Regions from separate parts of the Paenibacillus sp. FSL H8-0332 genome, predicted to be linked through region 1. Evidence: predicted binding sites of a transcription regulator. Region 1 holds the regulator's gene; each other region holds the start of a gene.
The links. Region 1 encodes Rex, which represses fermentation and respiration genes when NADH is low (regulators of the CRP and FNR family bind a similar motif). Its sites were predicted from a motif close to TTGTGAAATATTTCACAA; they were not measured.
Positions count from the first base shown of each region.

Region 1 (3,141 bases):
GTTACCGTTTAAGCAGGCTCTCGAACGTCTCCTGTGCTTTGTGACGGATGGCTTCTTCATCAAGTGTCAGGCATTGTCCATGCTTCACAACCTGCTGGCCGTTCACCCATACATGCTCCACATCCTTGGCGCTGGCCGAATATACAGCATGGGAGAGCAGATCGGTATGCGGCAGCATATGCGGCTGGTCAATATCAAGCGCGATGAAGTCAGCCTTCATCCCTGCTGCAAGGCGGCCTACACCGCTTAGGAAAATAGACTGCGCTCCGTACTCCGTAGCCATCAGAAGCGCCTCAGGAGCCGGTACCGCTGTTGGATCACCGCTTACGCCCTTGTGGATCAGCGCAGCCAGCCTCATCTCTTCGAACATATCCAGATTGTTGTTGCTTGCCGCGCTGTCCGTACCCAGGGAGACCTTAACCCCGGCTCTCAGCAGCTCCGGAACACGGGCAACACCGCTGGCCAGCTTCAGGTTACTGCCGGGGTTATGCGACACGCCAACGTTATGGCGGGCCAGAATCCCGATTTCCTCATCGTTCAGATGAACCCCGTGGGCAATAAGCGAAGGACGGGTAAACATCCCCAGCTTCTCCAGATGTGCGACCGGACGAAGGCCGTAGTCGGCCACGTTCTGCTCCACTTCATGGCGCGTCTCGGACATATGGGTATGCATCGGCAGATCCAGATCATGGGCAGCCTGCACAAACTTCATGAAAAACTCTGGAGGACAGGTGTACGGGGCGTGCGGCGAGAGCATGGTCGTAATTCTGCCGTCAGCCTTGCCATGCCAGTTACGGGCAAAAGCAATCGCCTCAGCGAGCTTGGATTGCTGTACATCTTCCGGGCACAGCCCAATTACGCCGCGCATCAGCACAGCACGAATACCGGACTGCTCGGTCACTTCCGCTACCCGGTCCATATGATCATACATATCGAGGAAGGTTGTTGTGCCGCCCTTCAGCATTTCCAGCACGGACAAAGAAGTTCCCCAATATACATCATCACCAGTGAATTTCTCTTCCATCGGCCACATCTTCTCTTGCAGCCAAGTCTGAAGCACCATATCGTCGCCGTATCCGCGCAGCAGTGACATGGCAGTATGTCCATGGGTATTGACCAGACCCGGCATGAACAGCAGACGGCTGCCGTCTACGACCTGAGCGCCATCCTCCACTGCCGGCTCAGCTTCACCTATGTAAGTAATCAGGTCATCATCCAGGGTCATATACCCGCTCAGCACTGGCTTATCGCTGCCGGGAACCAGAAAGTGCCCATTCTTGATTATCGTGATCTTACTGCTCATCTTCAGCCGCATCCTTTCCATCATGCAAATAATAGGCCAGGCTCTGCAGATCTGTAGTGAAATCAGCGGCGTGAATCCGGATATTGGCAGGCGTCTTGAGAATAACCGGTGCGAAGTTCAGAATCGCCTCAATGCCGGAATCCACAAGAATATCGGCTACATTCTGGGCTTCGCTGTCGGGCACAGTAATGATCCCGATCCGGATTCCCTGCGAGCGGATTGTACTGCTTAGCTCCTCCATCGGCTGCACAACCAGCGAGTTGATCTGCTGGCCCACCTTCGGCGGATAGGCATCGAAGATGGCAGTGATCTTCATCGTATCCTTCAAGTAAGCGTTGTAGTTAGACAAGGCATGACCGAGATTACCGGCTCCAACCAGTGCAACATTAATTTGCTGGTCAAGCTTCAGGATGTGACGAATCTTCTCAATCAGATAGGACACATCGTAGCCGATGCCTTTTCTGCCGAAATCACCGAAATAAGCCAGATCCTTGCGGATCTGGGCGGGGTTCAGATCTAGCTTTTGGCCAAGCTCCTGAGAAGAGACTGTGGAGATTTCACGTTTTTGGAGATCGTTCAGGAACCGCAGGTACACTGGAAGTCTGCGAACGACGGCCTCCGATATTTTATCCGATTTCATGTATTCTCCTCCTTAAAAGTTTTGTTAGACCCGTACAATTATAGCAACCGTACCCCGCCGCCTGCCGGAGTGGCAGAGGAGGCGGGAACGGATCATCAGGTTAATCATGACTTATTAATAATAGCAATAGCGGATGAATTAGGAAACCCCACCGTCTTCCAGCCATTCGGCGATTCTCGGAACCATCTGCTCGGTGAGCATATGCTCCATCTTGGGACCGGGGAGCGAGTACAGGAAGTACTTCCCGTAATAGGATTCAATCACTCTGGTGTCATAGACAATCACGATCCCCCGGTCCTTCGCCGTACGGACCAGCCGCCCGAAGCCCTGCTTGAAGCGGATAACGGCCTGCGGCACGGACAGCTTCATGAACGGGTTCTTCTTCTGTGCCTGAAGCAGCTCCGACTTCGCCTCAGCCAGCGGGTGATTCGGCGGCTGGAACGGCAGTCTGACAATCGCCAGGCAGGTCAATGCTTCTCCAGGAATATCAACCCCTTCCCAGAAACTGCTGGTACCAAGCAGGACGGAGGCCGGGGTGTCCTGGAAGCGGCGGATCAGCTTGCTCCGGCTGCCGCCCTCCACGCCTTGTCCCAGCACCGCGATATCCTGCGAGGCAAGTGCCTCCTTCAGCGGATCGTAGACCTGGCGCAGCATTTTGTAGGAGGTGAACAGCACCAGCATCCGTCCCCGTGTAGCTACAGCCGTCTCAGCAAGGGAGTGGACTAGCGTGTCCACGAATCGGGCATCCCCTATACTTCCCTTAACGCTCGGGAAGTCGCGGGGAATGACCAGCAGTGCCTGCTCACGGTACTTGAACGGCGACGGAAGCAGCGCAGTCATCAGACGCCCTTGCTCCGCAGCCTCACCAAGGCCCAGGTTATCCATCATGAACTGGAAGGATTTATCCACCGATAAGGTGGCCGAGGTCAGGATAATGCTCTTCTTCTTGTCGAAGAACAGCTCCCTGAGCTGGGTGCTGACATCTACGGGAACGGCATACATTTGCAGCGACTTGCCCTTATAATTGCCGCTTCCCTCCAGCCAATACACAATATTCTCATCATTCAGGCTCATGAAGAAGCGAATCTGCTCTCTAATGGATGCCAGGTCCTTGAACAAGCCGCCTATATCCGTCACAAGACTGTCCGAGGAGGACTGGCTGTCCGTGTCACGCATCTCACTGAGCATCTTGTCACCC
Region 1 is NZ_CP150145.1:4,397,907-4,401,047, forward strand. Features, by position in the region: gene NST43_RS18985 (amidohydrolase) at 2-1,303, opposite strand; gene NST43_RS18990 (redox-sensing transcriptional repressor Rex) at 1,293-1,943, opposite strand; gene dinG (ATP-dependent DNA helicase DinG) at 2,082-3,141, opposite strand, start outside.

Region 2 (3,141 bases), 2.7 Mb from region 1:
GGCGCTCTGTATCATTCTTGGCCAGAATCTGTGTCTCCATCCCTACGCCGAAGTCGAATCCTTCCAGGAAGAAGAACCCGACGAACAGCACCGCAATCAGCAGAAACCATAATTCATTAAGTGACATTGGTTAGCCCTCCTTGTTATACGGATCGTGGGATTCACCATGTTCGTTATCCATAGCATAAGGACCTTTTTTGATCACTTTGACGAACAGGCCGACCAGCACTGCACCCAATATGGCATAGATTGCGTTAAAAGTAATCACCGAGAACAGCACCTGTCCGCTGGTAATATTAGGCGATACACTGTCTTCTGTAGTCATAAGTCCGAATACAGTCCATGGCTGACGCCCGATCTCTGTCATAATCCAGCCGGCCGTGTTGGCAATCGGTGGAAGCAGCAGTCCCCAGAACATGAAGCGCATGAACCAGGTATTGGGTCTGTCCATCTTTTTACGCCACATAAGGTAGATGGCATATACCCCAAACAGCATCATCAACGTGCCGGCAGCAACCATGATCCGGAAGCTCCAGAAGGTTGTTTTGACCGGCGGAATATAATCTCCTGGTCCGTAGGCTACTTCATACTCCTTCTGCAGCTCCAGCATCCCCTTCACATCACCGGAGAATTTACTGTAGGACAGGAAGCTCAGCAGATACGGAACCTGAACTTCGTTGCTGTTGGTCTGATTCTTCACATCGATATTGGCAAATACCGTCCAAGGTGCCGGGTCGCCGCTCTCGCCCCACAACGCTTCGGATGCGGCCATCTTCATCGGCTGTGTCTCTACAAGATATTGGGCCTGTGCATGTCCTGCGACCGCTACTCCGAAGGAAGAAATAACCCCTACGATCGCTGCAATCTCGAACGATTTCCGGAAAAAGGCGACGTCCTGCTTCTTCAGCAATTTGTAAGCACTGATCCCTGTCACCAGGAAGGCGCCTGTAGCGTAGGCGGCAAGCACTGTATGCGGAAATTCCACCAGCAGCTGGCCGTTCGTAATCAGCGCGAAGATGTCATTCATCTCAGCCCGCCCGTTATTCAATGTGAAGCCGACCGGATGCTGCATGAACGAGTTAGCCAGCAGAATCCAGAATGCCGACAGCATCGTCCCCAAGGCGACCAGCCAGATGGATAATAGATGAATCCGCTTGGATACCTTATCCCAGCCGAAGATCCAGATTCCGATGAACGTGGACTCCAGGAAGAAAGCCAGCAAAGCTTCAATCGCCAGCGGAGCCCCGAACACATCACCGACGAAGCGCGAGTAGTCCGACCAGTTCATTCCGAACTGGAACTCCTGCAAGATCCCTGTTACTACGCCTACTGCGAAGTTAATCAGGAACAGCTTCCCCCAGAATTGCGCCATTCTTTTGTACTCTTCATTGCCCTTTCTTACGTACATGGTCTCCATAATAGCAATTATGAGCGCAAGTCCGATCGATACTGGCACAAAGAAATAATGAAAAATTGTCGTCGACGCAAATTGAATACGTGACAGCAGTACTGTATCCATATTTCTCCCCTTCCTTCTCCCCATTCGTTATGTCTATTTTGTCAAATTTCCGACGCCTTAAGTGTGATAATTATCACATCAAACACCCTGTTTAGGTATGAAATTTAAAATATTTGTGACAAATATCACAATATTGCACATAGAAAGCAAAAAAAATAAGACGGTTTCACCGTCTTACATTTTCCAGCATGTATAGTATATAGTTGTCTTGGCTCATAAAGGCATTGGTCTAGGTAATCGAAGTACCCTTCTTAAGCGATTTGAGATCGCCATTTGAATTAAGCAATTGCGGCAGCATCTTCATGCTACGAACCATTGGGGAATGACAGAGACGGCAGGAAGGCGCATGTTCAAATGCGAAATTATCCCTCATCCATCCATTACACTCATCGTTGGTACATGCCCATATTGCGGTATTTTCTTCTGGTACTTCCTCCAAAGGCTTCTTCCGGTAGTTCATTGCCGTTCCTCCTTCCTTTATGTTGCAAGCCCAGTAACGATAAAAAAAGACCGTCCCAACTTTCACAAGCGGGGACGGTACCTTCTATTAATTACAGTTTTACAACGTTTTCGGCTTGTGGTCCGCGGTTGCCTTGAACAACGTTGAATTCAACGCGTTGGCCTTCGTCCAAAGTTTTGAAGCCGTCGCCAGTGATTGCGCTGAAGTGAACGAATACGTCGCTTCCGCCTTCAACTTCGATGAAACCGAATCCTTTTTCTGCGTTGAACCATTTAACTGTACCTGTTTGCATGTGTGTTACCTCCACAAATTTAAATTAATATGTTCTTTTTATCTTCAGACAAAGAAAAAATTCACACATTGAGAAAGGTTGTATCTTTGATTGACAGCCCTTTTCAATGCGAGAATTAGGTATCAATTGTATGAATAAATTCATGTTACCACACCTGAATGACAAAGGCAAGCTGTTCTATCCTAATTTCTCCGTTTTTCCCCTTATAAGGACCTCTTCCCAATGTAAGGGCTACCAGTTGGATCAAATAGTAATATTTATTCCCATTGCTACCATTTACCCCATTTTTTCAGCCTTGAAACGACCCCGCCCTCTTCAATTTTTCTTGAAAAGGACAGTCGAACCGTTTCCGTAATCCTGACTGCATCCTTATTATATACGGCCATTTCCAATTTTATTCCTCAGGCTTCTCAAGAAGCTGGACCGTTGTCTGTTTCACTTCGCCATTGCGGTAAAAGGTAATCTTCAGCTTATCCCCGATCTTGGTATGATCGTACAGATATTTGCGAAGCGACAGCGTGGAAGTAATCGGCTTGTCATTGAACTTCGTGATCACATCGTTAAGCATCAGGCCTGCATCCTTCGCCGGTCCCACAGCATCCAGGACCACAACCCCATCGGTTACTACAGACGGAAGATTAAGCTCCTTGCGCTGATCATCAGCCAGCGGCACATACGGATTATTCAAATCAACTGAATATACCCCAAGATACGAACGGGCTATCCGGCCTTTGGAAGTCAGCTCATTGGCTGTATCCAACACATGGTTGGCGGGAATCGCAAAGCCCAGTCCCTCCACACCCGTATCGGAAATCTTCATCGTATTAATACCGATTACCTTACCGTTCAGATCCACCAGTGCGCCGCCGC
Region 2 is NZ_CP150145.1:7,133,358-7,136,498, forward strand. Features, by position in the region: gene cydB (cytochrome d ubiquinol oxidase subunit II) at 1-127, opposite strand, end outside; gene NST43_RS31180 (cytochrome ubiquinol oxidase subunit I) at 131-1,519, opposite strand; gene NST43_RS31185 (cold-shock protein) at 1,749-1,979, opposite strand; gene NST43_RS31190 (cold-shock protein) at 2,071-2,271, opposite strand; gene NST43_RS31195 (trypsin-like peptidase domain-containing protein) at 2,666-3,141, opposite strand, start outside.
Region 2: the regulator Rex is predicted to act here: its motif matches at 1,633-1,650, upstream of NST43_RS31180 (cytochrome ubiquinol oxidase subunit I).

Region 3 (3,141 bases), 2.2 Mb from region 1:
CTCAGCTTATAGTTGTAGTTTGGCCTCACTTTACCGCAGGTATGCTGCGGAGGGTGAGGCTATTTGGTATGCAAACCGGATGCACTGCGTAGGCCAGGTTTCCTCCTGCTGTTTCCTGCTCCTGGCAGACATAATGCCCCTCCTCCGGGGGAAACTAAGCCAAGGTTGAAGAGTGCAGCGGCAGCACAAATGGAGTGGATGATGCGGTGAAACTCCAAAGTTATTAAAATTTGAAATTGTGAACATTGTGAGAAAAATCACAAAAGTGCTTGTAATGTGACAAATATCACAATATAATCAGTGTATAAAGTGAAAACAATCACAAACGTAACCAAACGTAAACACAAGCCCTACTAAATAAGCTTTTCAACTTGGAGGAGGAAGAAATCATGAAAGTAGCAGTCATTGGATGTACCCACGCCGGAACGGCCGCCATTGTAAATACCGCACAGTTATACCCGGATGCACAGATTACGGTGTATGAGCGCAACGATAATATCTCATTCCTGTCTTGCGGCATTGCCTTATACGTTGGCGGTGTGGTCAAGGACCCGCAGGGACTATTCTATTCCTCCCCGGAACAGCTGGCCGCGCTGGGAGTGCAGACGAAGATGCGCCATGAGGTAATCAACGTGGACACCGCCCGCAAAACCCTGAAAGCCCGCAACCTCGTGACCGGCGAGGAAATGGAAGATACTTTTGACAAATTGATTATGACTACAGGCTCATGGCCGATTGTGCCTAAGCTCGAAGGAATAGACATGGAGGGCATCCTGCTCTCGAAGAATTACAATCACTCCAACACCATTATCGAAGAAGCGCAGAAGGTGAACAGAATCACTGTGGTCGGTGCCGGATATATCGGGGTTGAGCTGGTGGAAGCTTTTCAGATGAATGGCAAGGAAGTTACGCTGATTGATGGGGAAGACCGCATCCTGAGCAAATATCTTGATGAAGAGTTCACCGCACCGATCCAGCAGTCGCTTGAGGATCACGGCATTAAGCTGGCGCTGGGCGAGAAGGTCGCCTCCTTCGCAGGGGAGAACGGCAGAGTGACCAAGGTGATTACGAGCAAGGGTGAACATGAGACGGATCTGGTCATTCTCTGCATTGGCTTCCGTCCGAATACCGAGCTGCTGAAGGGTCAAGTGGATATGCTGCCGAACGGCGCGATTATGGTCAACGATTATATGCAGACCAGCCTGCCGGATGTCTATGCTGCCGGTGACAGCTGCGCGATTCATTACAATCCAACTGGTAAACACGCATATATCCCGCTGGCCACCAACGCAGTGCGTATGGGAACCCTGGTCGCCCGCAATCTGGTCTCGAACACGATCCCTTACATGGGGACGCAAGGAACGTCGGGCATCAAGATCTATGAGGACAATATTGCCGGAACCGGACTGACGGAAGAGGCTGCCGCAGCCGAGGGAATGAATACGGAAAGTGTGATGCTGATTGACAACTACCGTCCGGAGTTCATGCCAACCTTCGAGCAGGTTCAGGTAAAAGTGGTCTTTGACCGTGCCACCCGCCGCATTCTGGGCGCGCAGATTATGTCCAAGATGGATCTGACGCAGTCGATCAATACTGTATCGGTCTGCATCCAGAATAAGATGACCGTTGACCAGCTGGCCTTCATCGACTTCTTCTTCCAGCCGCATTACAACAAGCCTTGGAACTTCTTGAACACCGCAGGCCTCCAGGCTCTGCCGAAACTGGCTGCAGTCAAAGAACCTGTACATGTATAAAAGCTAACATTTTGCCGGAGCCCGCTTAGGGCTCTTTTTTTGTGCAAGGGTAGCCGGGAATGAAAAAAACATTCCGTGCCGCAGGCTTTTATGGTAAATTTGACATGTCAGTGAAAACTTTCACTTGGGTTTTCGGATAGTGACTTTTATCACGTTAATGTGATTGTGATCACGTTACAATGGCATAAAGGAACAAATTTTAAGTAATATTAGAAGGGGATAGGAATCATGGCTTATAACAAACCGCAGGGAATCGCTGAAGTGACGGTAGAGAACGGAGTTAAGAAGGCACATAATCCGCTCAGCACTGTACTCATTCTTGGTTTTCTGGGAGGAGCGTTTATCGCGCTCGGATTTTTGCTGGATATTCGTGTCATTGCAGGTGCTCCTGCCGAGTGGGGATCAATTGCCAACTTCATCGGGGCTGCGGTGTTCCCGGTCGGACTGATCCTGGTGCTGCTTGCGGGCGGGGAGCTGCTGACAGGGAATATGATGGCTGTGCCGCTGGCTTTTATTGCGAAGAAGATTTCCTTCTGGGAAGTCATTAAGAACCTGGTGCTGATTACACTCAGCAACCTGGCAGGCGCCTTGTTCGTCGCTTATTTCTTCGGTCACATCGTTGGCCTTACATCAGATGGTGTGTATCTGGAGAAGCTGGTAAGTATGGCGGAGCATAAGATCGATGCTACGTTCCTGCAGGCTTTTATCTCCGGGATCGGCTGTAACTGGCTCGTAGCGCTGGCGGTATGGCTGTCGTACGGGGCAGATAATTTCAGCGGCAAAATCCTCGGTATCTGGTTCCCGACCATGGCGTTTGTGGCCATCGGCTTCCAGCACGTTGTAGCTAACATGTTCCTTATCCCTGCTGCGATCTTCGAAGGACATTTCACCTGGAGCCAGTATGTGGCCAACTTCGTTCCGGTCTGGCTGGGCAATCTGACGGGCGGCGCGATCTTCGTGGCTGCGGCGTACTGGATGGCTTATCTGCGCAAGGAGCCGGGTGCTGTGAACTCGGCCACGGGCATCCCTGCTGCGGGCTTGAAGAAACATGCTTAATCAATATCGAACCTGACCCGGTGTGAATCGCCGGACTGTAACATAGCTTGGTCAAAGCACTTCCTGCTTCTCGGCTCCCTGCTTCAAGGGATTCGTAGAGACAGGGGGTGTTTTTGTGTTAAGTACAGCAGAATTATCCTCCGGACAAAACAAAATTCACCGTGCAATCCGATTCGGGGGAACGAAATCGGATCTCACGGTGAATAAAATAGGGAGTGTTTCATATGGATCATTACCCCGGGTTCCGGGGAACGAATCAGTGCCGGTAAGGTATTTTTGTTTACGTGTGAAAGAGCGGGTTATAGAATATAAATATCGCTGGCGGCGGGAA
Region 3 is NZ_CP150145.1:6,647,791-6,650,931, reverse strand. Features, by position in the region: gene NST43_RS28950 (FAD-dependent oxidoreductase) at 390-1,754, shown strand; gene NST43_RS28945 (formate/nitrite transporter family protein) at 1,983-2,810, shown strand; gene NST43_RS28940 (hypothetical protein) at 2,926-3,141, shown strand, end outside.
Region 3: the regulator Rex is predicted to act here: its motif matches at 1,863-1,880, upstream of NST43_RS28945 (formate/nitrite transporter family protein).